DNA from 3 places in the Monashia sp. HAY1-11D genome. Region 2 is predicted to be linked to each of the others. Evidence: predicted binding sites of a transcription regulator. Region 2 holds the regulator's gene; each other region holds the start of a gene.
The links. The regulator LexA, encoded in region 2, represses DNA repair genes until DNA is damaged. The targets are predictions, from matches to a motif close to TCGAACANNTGTTCGA.

Region 1: a site for LexA is predicted at 2,421-2,436, ahead of AC1VM9_RS06605 (HNH endonuclease signature motif containing protein). Genes of this name have one in related genera too.
Region 3: a site for LexA is predicted at 3,048-3,063, ahead of ruvC (crossover junction endodeoxyribonuclease RuvC). Genes of this name have one in related genera too.

The regions. Positions count from the first base shown of each region.
Region 1 is NZ_CP200320.1:1,417,602-1,422,517, forward strand. Features, by position in the region: gene AC1VM9_RS06590 (hypothetical protein) at 1-130, opposite strand, end outside; gene tpx (thiol peroxidase) at 175-684, shown strand; gene glpK (glycerol kinase GlpK) at 775-2,301, opposite strand; gene AC1VM9_RS06605 (HNH endonuclease signature motif containing protein) at 2,475-4,049, shown strand; gene AC1VM9_RS06610 (twin-arginine translocase TatA/TatE family subunit) at 4,238-4,489, shown strand; gene AC1VM9_RS06615 (glycerol-3-phosphate dehydrogenase/oxidase) at 4,716-4,916, shown strand, end outside.
Region 2 is NZ_CP200320.1:4,279,288-4,284,203, forward strand. Features, by position in the region: gene AC1VM9_RS19725 (alpha/beta hydrolase) at 1-708, opposite strand, end outside; gene AC1VM9_RS19730 (hypothetical protein) at 705-1,010, opposite strand; gene AC1VM9_RS19735 (LysM peptidoglycan-binding domain-containing protein) at 1,273-1,686, opposite strand; gene lexA (transcriptional repressor LexA) at 1,915-2,622, shown strand; gene AC1VM9_RS19745 (hypothetical protein) at 2,737-3,642, shown strand; gene AC1VM9_RS19750 (PKD domain-containing protein) at 3,679-4,134, opposite strand; gene AC1VM9_RS19755 (hypothetical protein) at 4,611-4,916, opposite strand, start outside.
Region 3 is NZ_CP200320.1:3,749,411-3,754,326, forward strand. Features, by position in the region: gene pdxS (pyridoxal 5'-phosphate synthase lyase subunit PdxS) at 1-59, shown strand, start outside; gene kynU (kynureninase) at 194-1,444, opposite strand; gene pdxT (pyridoxal 5'-phosphate synthase glutaminase subunit PdxT) at 1,565-2,170, shown strand; gene AC1VM9_RS17385 (YebC/PmpR family DNA-binding transcriptional regulator) at 2,192-2,950, shown strand; gene ruvC (crossover junction endodeoxyribonuclease RuvC) at 3,119-3,727, shown strand; gene ruvA (Holliday junction branch migration protein RuvA) at 3,724-4,326, shown strand; gene ruvB (Holliday junction branch migration DNA helicase RuvB) at 4,323-4,916, shown strand, end outside.

The sequences.
Region 1 (4,916 bases), 2.9 Mb from region 2:
TGACGACCGGCAGCAGGCCGAAGACCAGACCGACGATGCCGATGCAGTTGACGAGGAACCGGGTACCGGCACCGTGCGGCGCCTCGGGCGAGCGTCCGGACGGGCGCGCCGGCGGACGCGTCGGAGTCATGGGCCCCAACCTACGCGTCGGCTCCCGGGTGCTAGAAACGCGTCATGGCCACCACCGCCCTCGCAGAGACCACCGTCCACACCGTCGGCGACCTGCCGGCCGTCGGGCGCCCTGCGCCCGACTTCACGCTGGCGGGCACCGACCTCGCCGACGTCGAGCGGCCGCACGGCCGCCGCGTCGTCCTCAACATCTTCCCCAGCATCGACACCCGCGTCTGCGCGACGAGCGTGCGGCGTTTCAACGAGCTCGCCGCGGGCCTGGACAACACGACGGTGCTGTGCGTCTCGGCCGACCTGCCGTTCGCGCTGCGCCGGTTCTGCGGCGCCGAGGGCATCGCGAACGTCGTGACGGCCTCGACGTTCCGCTCCACCTTCGGCACGGACTACGGCGTGACGATGGTCGACGGCCGGATGCGCGGGCTGCTCGCGCGCTCGGTGGTCGTCATCGACGCCGAGGGCACCGTCGTCCACACCGAGCTGGTGCCGAGCATCGGCCAGGAGCCGGACTACGACGCCGCGATCGCCGCCGTCACAGCCGGCACCGGGCTGGGCTGACCGCCGTCGCGCCGGTGCGCGTCCGGGCAGCCGACGCAGGCGCCACCCAGGTCGCGGGGGCAGGCGGGGGTGCGCCCCCGTCCGCGGCGCTCACCGGGTGTCGTCGTCGACCCAGTCGAGGGTGCGCTGCACGGCCTTCTTCCACTGGCGGTAGAGGCGGTCCCGCTCGGCCTCGTCCATCTGGGGGCTCCAGCGGCGGCCCTCGCGCCAGTTCCGGCGGATCTCGTCGGTCGACTCCCAGTAGCCGACGGCCAGACCCGCGGCGTACGCCGCTCCGAGGGCCGTCGTCTCGCTGACCTCCGGCCGGACGACGTCGACACCGAGCAGGTCGGCCTGGAACTGCATGAGGGTGTCGTTGACGACCATCCCACCGTCGACCTTGAGCTCGGTCAGCGGCACGCCCGAGTCGGCGTCCATGGCGTCGAGCACCTCGCGCGTCTGGAAGGCCGTGGCCTCCAAGGCCGCCCGGGCGATGTGCCCTTTGTCGACGTAGCGCGTCAGACCGACGAGGGCGCCCCGTGCGTCGGGGCGCCAGTACGGCGCGAAGAGACCGGAGAAGGCCGGCACGAAGTAGGCACCGCCGTTGTCGTCGACGCTCGCCGCCAGCGTCTCGACCTCCGCGGCGTCCTCGATGATGCCGAGGTTGTCGCGCAGCCACTGCACGAGCGACCCGGTGACGGCGATGGACCCCTCGAGCGCGTAGACCGGCTTGTCCCCGCCGAGGCGGTAGCAGACCGTCGTGAGCAGGCCGTTGTCGGACGCGACGATGTCCTCGCCGGTGTTGAGGAGCATGAAGTTGCCGGTGCCGTAGGTGTTCTTCGCGGTCCCCACGTCGAGGCAGGCCTGGCCGAAGGTCGCGGCCTGCTGGTCGCCGAGGATGCCCGCGACGGGCACGTCGATGAGGATGCCTGGCTTGCACGTGCCGTACACCTCCGAGGACGAGCGGATCTCGGGCAGCATCGACATCGGCACGCCCATCGCGGCGCAGAGGTCCTCGTCCCACGACAGGGTCCGCAGGTCCATGAGCAGGGTCCGCGACGCGTTCGTCACGTCGGTGACGTGCAGGCCGCCGTCGCCGGCCCCTCCGGTGAGGTTCCACAGCAGCCACGAGTCGATGGTGCCCATGAGCAGCTCACCGTCGCGAGCGCGCTCGCGGGCGCCGTCGACGTTGTCGAGCACCCAGCGGACCTTCGGTCCGGCGAAGTACGTCGCGAGCGGGAGCCCGGTGACCTCGCGCCACCGGCCGGCGTCGCCGCGGGCCGCGAGCTCGTCGCAGATCGCCTGCGTGCGGGTGTCCTGCCAGACGATGGCGTTGTGCACCGGCTCGCCCGTGGTCCGGTCCCAGACCACGGTGGTCTCGCGCTGGTTGGTGATGCCGACGGCCGCGACGTGCGTCGCGTTGAGGTTGGCCTTGCCGAGGGCGCCACCGACCACCTGACGCGTGTTGGCCCAGATCTGGGACGCGTCGTGCTCCACCCACCCGGCGCGCGGGAACACCTGGCGGTGCTCGAGCTGGTCGACGGCCACGACCCTGCCCTCGCGGTCGAACACCATGGCCCGGGTGCTCGTGGTGCCCTGGTCGATCGCGACGACGTGGCTGCGCTGCTCGGTCGGCATGACGCCGACCGTACCGTGCGGGCGCCTCGGCATCACGGCTCCGCGGCCCACACCTGTGGACAGGACTGCGACACAAGCACTTCCGAGTCCACCGTCCACACTGCAGGCTTGACCGCCATTCGAACACCTGTTCTACTTGAGAGAGGTGACCACCTGGCGAGAGGAGAGCGGCGATGCCCTATCTCGACGCGCTGCCTGCCGGGTCTGCGGGTGGTCGACCCGCGAGGGTCCGGCGCATCCTCGCCACCGACCGGGCCCGGCTTGGGGCTGCGGTCGTGGTGGCACCGGTCCCCTTTCGCGACGAGGGGCTGGACGCGGCCGGTGACCGGGTGCTGTCGCAGGTGGAGGCGCTGGAGCGGGCCAAGGCGCGGCTGGAGTCGCGGCTGCTGGAGGCGTACGCCGCGTTGCACACGATCCAGGAGCAGCAGCTGGCGCGACTGGCCACCGCCGCGCCGGTACCGCTGAGCACCGAGCGGGTCGTGGCGGCCGAGATCGCCTGTGCGACCGGGGTCGGGCAAGGCGAGGTGTCCCGCCGGCTCGAGCTGGCCCTGGCGCCGCGCCGACACCGGGTCCTGCGCGAGGCGCTGCGCCGAGGAGCCACGAGCCTGCACCGGGCCCTGACCCTCGTCGCCGAGACGCGCGCCCTGCCCGACCACGCCCTGCCGGCCCTCGAGACCACGGTCCTGGCGCCGGCCCCCGACGGGACGGTCGCCACGCAGCAGCTGTTCCGGGCCCGACTGCGCCGCACCGTCACCGCCGCCGACCACCGGTGCAGCGACGAACGCCGCCGTACCGCCACCGCGCGCCGGGGCGTGTTCGGGCGCCTGACCGAGGACGGCATGGGCGTCATCACCCTGACGGCCACCGCCGAACGGGTCGTCGGCGTCCTGGACCGCGTCGACGCGTTGGCCCGCGCGGCCCGGGCCGCCGGCGACGGGCGCACCCTGGACCAGCTCCGTTGCGACCTGCTCACCGACCTCGCCCTCTTCGGCACCACCCCGGGCGGGCATGACGGGCAGGCCCTCGCCGGAGCGGCATCCGGGTCGACGGCAGGCCCGGACGCCGGCCCGGATGCCGGCCCGACGTGCGGGCGCTGGCTCACCGCCGCGCCGGCGGCGGTGGTGCGCATCGTCGTCCCGTTCGAGGTCGCCACCGGGGCCTCGGACGCCGCGTGCGAGCTGCCGGGGCACGGTTGGGTGACCGCCGCCCACGCCCGCGCGATCATGACCGCGCCCGGGTCGGTGTGGCAGCGCCTGGCAGTCGACCTGGACACCGGCACCGCCGTGCAGCTGTCCGCCGACTGCTACACCCCGACCCGCGCCATGGCCGAGCACGTCCGGGCCCTCGACGGGACCTATCGCGCCCCCGGCTGCCAGGTCCCCGCCGAACGCTGCGACCTCGACCACATCACCCCTTGGCCGGCCGGCCCCACCCGAGTGACCAACCTGCAGGCCCTGTCCCGCGGCTGCCACCATCCCAAGACCTCCGGCGCCTGGACCGCCCGGCGCGACCACCATCCCGCCGCCGGACCCGATGACCGCGACCGGGGTGGTGGGGGCCGTGGCTCGGGGGCGACGAGGTGGACCACCCTCACGGGTCGCGAGTACGTCACCTACCCCAAGGACTGGCGCGAAGCCCTCACCGACCCCGGCGCGCGCCCATCCGACACAGGGCCACCCCAGACAGGCCCGCCCGATCGGGCACCTGTTCGGGAACCCGGCCCTGAACCCGAGCCGCCACCGTTCTGAGCACGTCGGCTGCTGAGCCGGTCCTTGCGTGCAGCGCGCGTCATGACTCCTTTGAGGTGCGCACCGCCTGTCGATGTGGATCACAGCCAACGCGTCGACGGCGCACAGGCCACGTCCAGACTTCGCGCCTAGCCTGCGGCTGAGCGGCATGCGGCACGGTGCCCGGCCGCCGTAGAGGAGAGGACGCCATGGCCGATCTGGGATGGCCGGAGATGCTCATCATCGCCATCGCCGCGATGGTCCTCTTCGGCTGGAAGCGCCTGCCCGACGCCTCACGGAGCCTCGGCCGGTCGATCCGCGTGTTCCGCTCCGAGATCGCCGGTATGCGCACCGACGGCGACGGCGTCTCAGCCCCCACCGCGGTGGCCCCGTCCGACCTCGACACCCCGGCACCCGTCTCGACGAGCGACCCCATCGCGACGCCGCTGCGGCCCGAGTGACGTCGACCGCCGGGGACGTCGAAGCGTCCCGGTGACCGGGCCCCGCGCCCGCGCGGCCCAGCCGCACCTGACGCGCACGCGCCCGGGGGGCCGTCCCGACGCCCGACGCAGCCGTCCTGCGGCGAGGCGCCTGCGGACTGCGGCCCGAGCAGGATGGCCGCCACGGCTGAGGACCGCTCCTGACGGCTAGGGTGTGTTCGGGCCCGTCCGACTCGAAGGGGGACCGATGACCAGCCCCGTCCGCCTGGACCTCGCCTATCGCACCGCGGCGTGGAAGCGCCTGGCCACCAAGCAGTTCGACGTGCTCGTCGTCGGCGGCGGCGTCACCGGCGCCGGCACCGCGCTCGACGCGGCCACGCGTGGTCTGTCGACGGCGCTCGTCGAGCAGCGCGACTTCGGGTCGGGCACGTCGTCGCGGTCCTCGAAG
Region 2 (4,916 bases):
GTGCCGCGCTACGGCCGGGATGCCGTCACGCGCACCGACCCACTGCGGGTGCTCGTGGACGACGGCGTTGCGCTCCGCCTCGGTGAGGCAGCGCCACCAGGCGGCGGACGCGTAGGCGCCGGACGCGTCGTGGACGACGACCGGAGGCACCGGCACGGGCGGGGTGCTCCTCGCGGCTAGAAGATCCATCGCGGACCGACCACCGCGCGCGCCGGAGAGGAGGTCCGCCGCGAGGCCGGCATCGACGTCTGTCGCGATGCGCACGGCCTGACGGAGGTAGGTGTGGACCTCCTCGCGCAGCAGCTCGTCGCGTCGAGCGCGGTGGGCCTCGAGGACCGGGTCGAGACCGGTCGCGCGCACGGGCAGGAACAGCGTGCCGTCGTGTCCGAGCCAGGCGCGGTCGGAGGCCGCGCGCTCGTCGGCCCGGGCGAGCAGGTCCTGGGCGGCCTGGAGGCGGGTGGCGCCGTCCTGCAAGGCGGTGGACGACGCCGCCAGGCACGCCGCGAGGCGGGCGAGGCCGGCGACGAGGGTCACCTGCCGTTCGGCGGCCGCGCTCGACGCCGGTCCCGACCACGTCGAGCCCCGGCGATGCAGCAGGTCCGCGACGACGGCCTGGACCTCGAGGCGGCTCTGCGTGAGACGGCGGGCGGCGAGCTCGAGGGCACCGGGACGAGCCGTCCGCACGCGAGCGACGTCGAACGTCGTCACGGCGCACCGTCACCGGACGGGTTCGTGAACGCCCGGGCGGCGGCATGCTCGACCGCGGAGTAGAGCCTCGAGGCCTCCTGGAGGGCCGACCCGAGGCCGAGCAGCTCCACACGGGCCTCACGAAGACGTTCTCGCCAGGCGAGCGAGATCCGGGAGACGGATGCGGCGAGCATGCCGCCGGCGAGCGCCACCCCGACCGGCTCGACCGCGAGGTCCGGCCTCACCACGGTCAGGCGCGCGAGCGCCCAGTCTGCCGTCGCGGCGGCGTCGTCGACCGTGCCCGTGTCCACCTCGTACCGCATGCGCGCTCCCCTTCCCGAGATCCCCACGGTAGGAAGGACATCGCTCGCGGGCAGAGGTGCATCCACAGGCCCGGGGACCGGCGCCCAGCGTCCATGCCTCATCCACAGGGCGGCCGAAGCCGGACACAGCAGGACGCCGCACCCGAAGGGGTGCGGCGTCCGGGCCACCAGACGGGGTCGAAGCGCCTGGAGGGCCAGCCGCTGAAGGTGGAGCCAACGCGGCGGTCGGGGGACGTGCCGGGAGGCGGCACGAACGGCGACGTCAGGGAGCCGGGATGACGAGCCGCTGGCCCGTGTGGATCATCGACGTCGAGAGGGAGTTGGCCAGCTGCAGCTCGACGACCCCCTCGCGCACCGGAAGGCCCGGGAGCTCACGAGCCGCGATGCCCGACAGGGTCTGACCTGACTCGACCGTGATCGTGCGCGGTGCACCCGTGGCCGAGGCGAGCTGACCGGCGAGGCCGATCCCGAGGGCGAGGACCACGGCGCCGACGAAGAGCGTCACGACGAGGCGGCCGAACCGCGTCAGGCGCATCCGCGGGCGGGCGGCACGGGCGGCCCGCACGGCGGCGCGTCCGGTGGGAACGAGGACGAGCTGCGGCCGCGAGACGAAGTCGGACTCCCCGACCTCCGTCTCCCGCTGCCGGCGAACGGCTTCGATGGCGACCACGCTCATGCTGACCTCCCCTTGCTGCTGACTTGCGAACATGTGTTCGATAGAACGCCTGTACGAGTTGTAGCACGTCTGGTCGATGAAGTCGAGACATGCTTCGAACAGGTGTTTGGCAACTGTGTTCGAACCCCGTACGCTTTCCTCACACCACCAACCACACCAGTCACCACTGACACTGGCCTCGCGAGCGCCGGGACCGGGGTGCCTGGGGCCGCCGACGAAGGGGACACCATGGGCGTGACCGAGCTTCCCGACCGCGACAAGGGCGATGGGCTGACGATGCGCCAGCGGCGCGTGCTCGAGGTGATCCGCAACTCCGTCGACCGACGCGGCTACCCGCCGAGCATGCGCGAGATCGGTGAGGCCGTCGGGCTCGCCAGCCCGTCGAGCGTCAGCCACCAGCTCGCCGCCCTCGAGCGCAAGGGCTACCTGCGTCGGGACCCCAACCGTCCGCGCGCCCTCGAGGTCGTCTCCCCCGACGCCGGAGACGCGACGGGGCGCCGCGGGCGCGCCGAAGCGTCCGACCAGCACGACGTCGAGACCGACTCCGGTGACACGCGCCCCGAGGCGTCGTACGTCCCCGTCCTCGGCAAGATCGCCGCCGGGGTGCCCATCACCGCCGAGGAGGTCGTCGAGGACGTCTTCCCGCTGCCCCGCCAGGTCGTCGGCGAGGGGCAGCTCTTCCTGCTCAAGGTCCAGGGCGACTCGATGGTCGACGCCGCGATCTGCGATGGCGACTGGGTGGTCGTGCGCCAGCAGCCGACTGCCGAGAACGGCGACATCGTCGCGGCGATGCTCGACAACGAGGCCACGGTGAAGACCTTCAAGCGCAAGGACGGTCACGTGTGGTTGCTGCCTCACAACGAGGCCTACGACCCGATCGACGGCGACGATGCGACGATCCTCGGAAAGGTGACCGCAGTCCTGCGTCGCGTCTGAGCAGCCCCCACCGCGGCCACATCACGGGCGCGTCGCGGATCCTCCGCGGCGCGCCGTGAGGTATCCGCACCCTGGACTCGCCACTCTGGGAGCACAGTGCCTGAGGAGGACGCCATGCCCGACCGGCCCGACCGCGACGTCGTCTTCACGTATCGCTATCTGCGGGGCGGCATGGTGGCGCTGCTGCTCATGCTGCTGCTGTCCGTCGTGCTCCAGTGGTGGTGGGGCACGAACCGGTCGTGCTGGCTGGGCTCGATCAGCGCCTACTACTTCACCCCTGCGCGCACGGTCTTCGTCGGCAGCCTCTGCGCGCTTGGCGCCGCCCTCGTCGTCTACAAGGGCCACTCGTCGGAGGAGGACGTGCTCCTCAACTTCTCCGGCTTCATGGCGTTCGTGGTCGCGATGGTGCCCACCGTCCCGGACGATCGCTGCAGCGTTGCAGGCGCGCCGAACCCGTTCGCCCTGCCCACGACGGCCATCTCCGACGCGGTCGACAACAGCGTGTGGTCCCTGGTCGCCGTGGGTCTCCTCGCCCTCGTCGTGACGGCATGGCTGCGACGCGCCGAGCTCAGGGACCCCGCACGCCGACCACCGGTGCGCACCCTGCTCGTCACCGCGGCGTGCAGTGCCGTGGTCGTGTTCGAGCTCGTGCTCTTCCTCGCGCTGCCCGACCGTTTCGTGGCCCTGAGCCACGGCATCGCCGCATCGACGATGGTGGCCGGCGTCATCGCCGTCATGGTCCTCAGCGCCTTCCGGGTCGAGGACCGACACACCTCGACCCAAGAAGCGGCGGGGTACAAGAGGTGGTACCTCGTCATCGCCGGGACCCTGGCTGCGCTGCTGGCCCTCACGGTGCTCGCACACCTGACGCTGCACGGCTTCGACCACGTGATCCTGATCTGCGAGGTCATCATCATCGTGCTGTTCTGCGCCTACTGGATCCTCCAGACCAAGGAGCTGTGGAACCTGCGCGACAGCACGGACCTCGAGGCTCGTAGGGCCGCCGCCATCGCCGAGTGACGGCCCGGTGGTTCGCCACAGCGGGTCGTCGGACGATCAGTTGCGGACGAGGACGCTCCGCGCCTCCTTGACGGTGATCGGGGTTCCCGGCTGCGGCACGGTCACCGTGTCGGGGATCGAGATCCACGCGCCGCCGTTGATGCGGAAGTCCGCGCCGAACGTCACGTCGACCCGCGACGTGTACGTGCCCGGTCTGCGGTAGGTGTGAACGATGTCGCCGTCGGGGTAGACGCCACCGGGCGAGGTGGTCGGGCCCTCGCTCGTGCCGTCCCCGAATCGGTACACGTAGCTGACGAGCTTGGGACGGATCTCGACGCGGTACCCGAACATCGTGGCCGGGTCGACGAGGTCGATCTCGCCCGGCTCAAACCCCCTGCTGGCCCAGTCGACCTTGTAGAAGGTCTTGAGGTTGACGAGCGTCGTGTTCCCCCTCGGCTGCGTGGAGATATCTGCTTGCGACCAAGCTGTATGGTGGAAAGCATTTACGATCATTGTGACTGTCGGATATGGCCGAATGCCCGGAATCATTTCTGGAAGGCACGTAGAACCCACCAGAAACCAGCCGCCGGGCTCGGGTGCACCAGAGGACCCTCCCGGCGCCCCAGAGGGATCTGGGCGCCCATTTTGGTCGACCCATATGCGCAGGACGTCCACCAATGGACCTCTGCCTTCCTCAGCTGAGTTCTTGGCGCAGGCAGCGATGGCGAATACCTGACACTCAACACTCGAGTCGCGACCACCGACGTCGCAGTAAGAGGGCCGGAGCCGGTACTTCCAGTGCGGGTGGTTGGCGTTCACGGCTGCTTCGTACTCTGCGGCCAATTGCGACGCCACCCGTCGATCTATGTTGACCGTCGTTCCGGCTTGGCCGGTATCTCCATTCACACCAGCGAGTGCCACGGTGGCAAGCGAGACTCCGCACGCGAACGTCAAAGCGACGAGGGCGCACAGTCGCGGAAACATGCGGGTCATGACGCAATCAACTTGACTTCTGACACGCGCCAGCCAGACGTACCCCATGCGAGATAGAACATCCAGTGGCTAGGCTCACGAGGGTCAGTCAGAACAAGTTTGCCAGCCCTATCTACAACATTGCTCCGCTCCTGAAAGCCCTTGAACTCAACGCGTCTCAAATCGCCGGCGGCTGAAAGGGCCGTGACCGAGGTGATGGAGACGGGATCACGGTCATACCTTTGAGTCTTCGCTTTTAGCTGCGTTGCCGTTTCAACATAGGCGCGGCAGGCCTTCGAAGAGTGCATGTCACAAAGGGGAAC
Region 3 (4,916 bases), 530 kb from region 2:
TCGGCATCAACGTCGACGAGATCCCGCAGCCGCACCGGCTCGCCGAGCGCGGTTGGTGACCCAGCCCGCTGCGATCGCACGACCGGCGGACGCCGTCGCACCCGTGGGTGCGGCGGCGTCCGCCGTTCCGGCACCGGCTGGGCGCGCCGTCACGGCCCCGCGAAGCCCGCACGGCCATGGCCCGTGAGAGGCCTCAGGTGACCGCGCCGCGCTCGGCGAACTCCGGACGCTCGAACTCGCGGCCCTCGACGACGTCGCGGACGTGCTCCGCGGCCCTCACCGCGTCGACGTGCGTCACGTAGAGCGGCGCGAACCCGAGCCGCACGATGTCGGGCTCGCGGAAGTCACCGATGACGCCGCGGGCGATGAGCGCCTGCACGACGGCGAAGGCCTGCGGGTGGCGCAGCGAGACCTGGGACCCGCGACGCTCCGCCGGGCGCGGCGTCGCGAGGGGCAGGTCCACGCCGAGCGCCCCGAGAGCGTCGAGGAAGGTGGCCGTCACCGACAGCGACGCGGCGCGGACGTCGGCGGGGGACAGGCCGTCGTAGGCCGTCAGGGCCGCCTCCAGGGCGAGGACGGACAGCAGCGGCGGGGTGCCGACCCGGGCTCGGGTGATGCCGGCGTGCGGCTCGTAGTCCGGGCTCATGTCGAAGGGCCGGGCGTGCCCCTGCCAGCCGGCCAGCGGCTGGTCGAACCGGTCCTGGTGCCGGGCCGCGACGTAGATGAACGCCGGAGCCCCGGGGCCGCCGTTGAGGTACTTGTAGCCGCAGCCGACGGCCAGGTCGACGCCGTTCGCGTCGAGGTCGACGTCGACGACGCCCGCCGAGTGGCACAGGTCCCAGCAGACGAGCGCACCCTCCTCGTGCGCGACGTCGGTCAGGGGGCGAAGGTCCCACAGCTCACCGGTGCGGTAGTCGACGCTCGAGTAGGCGGCGAGGGCGAGGGCGTCACCCACTTCGTGGACGGCGGCGACCGCGTCGCGCGGCGACACCCGTCGCACCTCGAGGCCGCAGAGGCGGGCGGCTGCCTCGGTCATGTAGAGGTCGGTCGGGAACGAGTCGGGGTCGGTGAGCACGACGGTGCGGCCCGGCCGCAGTCGTGCCGCGCCCACGACGGCCTTGAACAGGTTGACCGACGTCGAGTCGGTGACGACGACCTGGCCCGGTGCCGCCCCGACGATGCGCCCCACCGCGTCGCCGACGCGGGTCTGCGCGCCCCACCAGTCGGCCTCGTTCCAGGACCGGATGAGTCGCTCGCCCCACTGGCGGCGCACGACGTCCTCGAGGACCGGTCCGACGGCGCGCGGCAGGGCCCCGAGCGAGTTGCCGTCGAGGTAGATGACGCCCTCCGGCAGGTCGAAGAGGTCACGGGTTCCCGCCAGGGGCGACGCGGCGTCCGCGGCCTCGGCGGCGGACAGGAGGGTGTCGAGAGCGCTGAGGGTCATGGCCGCAACGTATCCCGGTCGGCCCGGCGCGCGTCAGGACCGGTCCGTCACCGACTGTCTCGGGTCCCAGACGCCGGGCCGGTGTGACCCGCAGGGAGCGCGCGGCATACCCTCGCCCTCATGGCAGCACCCCGCATCGGCGTCCTCGCCGTCCAGGGCGACGTCCGCGAGCACGCCGCAGCCCTCACCGACCTCGGCGCCGACGTCACCCTGGTCCGGCGTCCCGGCGAGGTCGACCGGCTCGACGGGCTCGTCGTGCCCGGCGGCGAGTCGACCACCATGGACAAGCTCGTCCGCGCCTTCGACCTCCAGGAACCGCTGCGACGGCGCATCGCCGAGGGACTCCCGGTGTTCGGGTCGTGCGCCGGCATGATCATGCTCGCCGACCGCATCGCCGACGGACGCCCGGACCAGCAGACCCTCGGCGGCCTCGACGTCACCGTGCGCCGCAACGCCTTCGGCCGGCAGGTCGACTCCTTCGAGCAGGACCTCGAGTTCGCCGGCCTCGACGGCACGGTGCACGCCGTCTTCATCCGCGCTCCGTGGGTCGAGACGGCGGGGGAGGCCGTCGAGGTGCTCGCGCGAGTCAGCGACGGGCCGGCCGCCGGTAGGATCGTCGCGGTTCGGCAGGGGAACCTCATGGCGACCTCCTTCCATCCCGAGGTCGGGGGAGACCGCCGCATCCACGCCGAGTTCGTCAAGATCGTCACGCAGCACTGCCAGTAGACCGGAACGCGAGGACACTGCATGAGCGGCCACTCCAAATGGGCCACCACGAAGCACAAGAAGGCTGCCATCGACGCCAAGCGCGGCAAGCTCTTCGCCAAGCTCATCAAGAACATCGAGGTCGCGGCCAAGCAGGGCGGCGGTGACCCCGCCGGCAACCCGACGCTCTACGACGCGATCCAGAAGGCGAAGAAGACCTCGGTCCCGAACGACAACATCGACCGCGCCGTCAAGCGTGGCTCGGGTGCCGAGGCCGGCGGGTCCGACTGGCAGACGATCATGTACGAGGGCTACGCGCCCAACGGCGTCGCGCTCCTCATCGAGTGCCTCACCGACAACCGCAACCGTGCGGCTGCCGAGGTCCGCACGGCCCTGACCCGCAACGGCGGCCAGCTGGCCGACCCGGGCTCGGTCGCCTACGTCTTCAACCGCAAGGGCGTCGTCATCGTGCCCAAGGACGGCACGTCCGAGGACGACATCCTCGAGGTCGTCCTCGAGGCGGGCGCCGAAGAGGTCAACGACAACGGCGACACCTGGGAGATCGTCTCCGAGGCAAGCGACTTCGTCGCGGTCCGCCGGGCCGTCCAGGAGGCCGGCATCGACTACGACTCCGCCGAGGCGTCCTTCGTGCCCAACCTGCAGGTGCCCCTCGGCCTCGACGGCGCGAAGAAGATGATCCGCGTCATCGACGCCCTCGAGGACAGCGACGACGTCCAGAACGTCTACGCCAACGGCGACATCCCCGACGACGTGCTCGCGGAGCTCGACGCCGAGGAGTGAGCCCACCCGGACGGCGTCGTCCGAGCGCAGACGAGGAGGCACGTCGGTGACCGGCGTGCCTCCTCGTCGCCGGCGGACCGGGCGGTTAGCGTTGGTCCCGAACACCTGTTCGGATCGGCCGCCGGTTCGAACCGCCCGACCGACCCGACGACCGCCCCAGGAGGTGCCGTGCGCGTCCTCGCCGTCGACCCCGGCCTGACCCGCTGCGGCGTCGGCGTCGTCGACGGGTCTCCCGGGCGGCGGCTCGCGCTCGTCGAGGTCGGCGTGATCCGCACCCCGTCCGGCGACCCGACGCCGCGCCGCCTGGTCGCCGTCGAGGACGAGATGCGGCACTGGTTCGAGCGGCACCGGCCCGAGGCCGTCGCCATCGAGCGCGTCTTCGCCGACACCAACGTCTCGACGGTCATGGGCACCGCCCAGGTCACGGGCATCGTCATGATGCTCGCCGAGCGGCGCGGCCTACCCGTCACGCTGCACACCCCCACCGAGGTCAAGGCGGCCGTGAGCGGCAGCGGCCGCGCGGACAAGGCGCAGGTCACGACGATGGTGACCCGCCTCCTCGGCCTCGACACGCCACCGAAGCCCGCCGACGCCGCCGACGCCCTCGCCCTCGCCATCTGCCACGTGTGGCGCGGCGGCACCCAGAACCGGCTCGAGCAGGCGCGCGACGAGCTGCTCGCCCGCCGGCCCCGCGCCTCCCGTCCGTCGCGCACGCCGACCGCCTCGACCCCACCGGCCCGTCCCGCTCGCACCCTCCCAGGAGCCCGCCCCCGATGATCGCGTCCCTGTCCGGCACCGTCCTCAAGGTCGGCCTCGACTCCCTCGTCCTCGGGGTCGGCGGCGTGGGGATGCTCGTGCACACGACGCCCGCGACGGCGGCGTCGGTCCGGCACGGCGCGCAGGCCGACCTCGCCACGACGCTCGTCGTGCGCGAGGACTCGCTGACGCTGTACGGCTTCGCCACCGACGACGAGAAGCTCGTCTTCGAGACCGTCCAGACCGTGTCCGGCGTCGGCCCGCGTCTCGCGCTCGCGCTTCTCGCCGTCCACTCGCCCGACGCGGTCCGGGTGGCCCTCGGCACGGGCGACGTCGCGGCGCTGACCAAGGTGCCGGGCATCGGCCGCAAGGGCGCCGAGCGGCTCGTGCTCGAGCTCAAGGACAAGCTCGGCGCGCTCCCCGGGTCCGGCAGCGCGGCCGAGCCGGTCCCGCTCGAGACGGGCGACGCGTGGCGCGAGCAGGTGCGCGAGGCCCTCGTCGGGCTGGGGTGGAACGTGCGACAGGCCGAGGACGCCCTCGACAAGGTCGCGCCGAGAGCCGCGGAGGGCGCCGGCGTCTCCGCGCTCCTGCGGGCCGCCCTCCAGGAGCTGGGCCGATGAGCCGCGACCGGTCCGGCGCCGAGGCCGCCGACCTGCCCGACCTCGAGGTCTGGGACGACGGGTCGTTCGACGCGACCGCGCGCATCGTCGACGCGCGGGTCCACGACGACGGCCCGGGTGACGAGCGCCAGGTCGAGGCCGCGCTCCGCCCGCGTCGCCTCGACGACTTCCCCGGGCAGGACCGCGTCCGCGAGCAGCTCGGGCTCGTCCTCACGGCGGCCCGCGGTCGCGGCACGCCGCCGGACCACGTCCTGCTGTCCGGGCCCCCGGGGCTCGGCAAGACCACGCTGGCGATGATCGTCGCGAGCGAGCTCGAGCAGCCGATCCGCATCACGTCGGGACCCGCCATCCAGCACGCGGGTGACCTCGCGTCCGTGCTGTCCTCCCTTGCCGAGGGCGAGGTCCTCTTCCTCGACGAGATCCACCGGATGTCCCGCTCGGCCGAGGAGATGCTCTACCTGGCCATGGAGGACTTCCGGGTCGACGTCATCATCGGCAAGGGCCCCGGAGCCACCGCCATCCCGCTCGAGCTGCCCCCCTTCACGGTCGTGGGCGCGACGACGCGCGCCGGTCTGCTGCCGGCGCCCCTG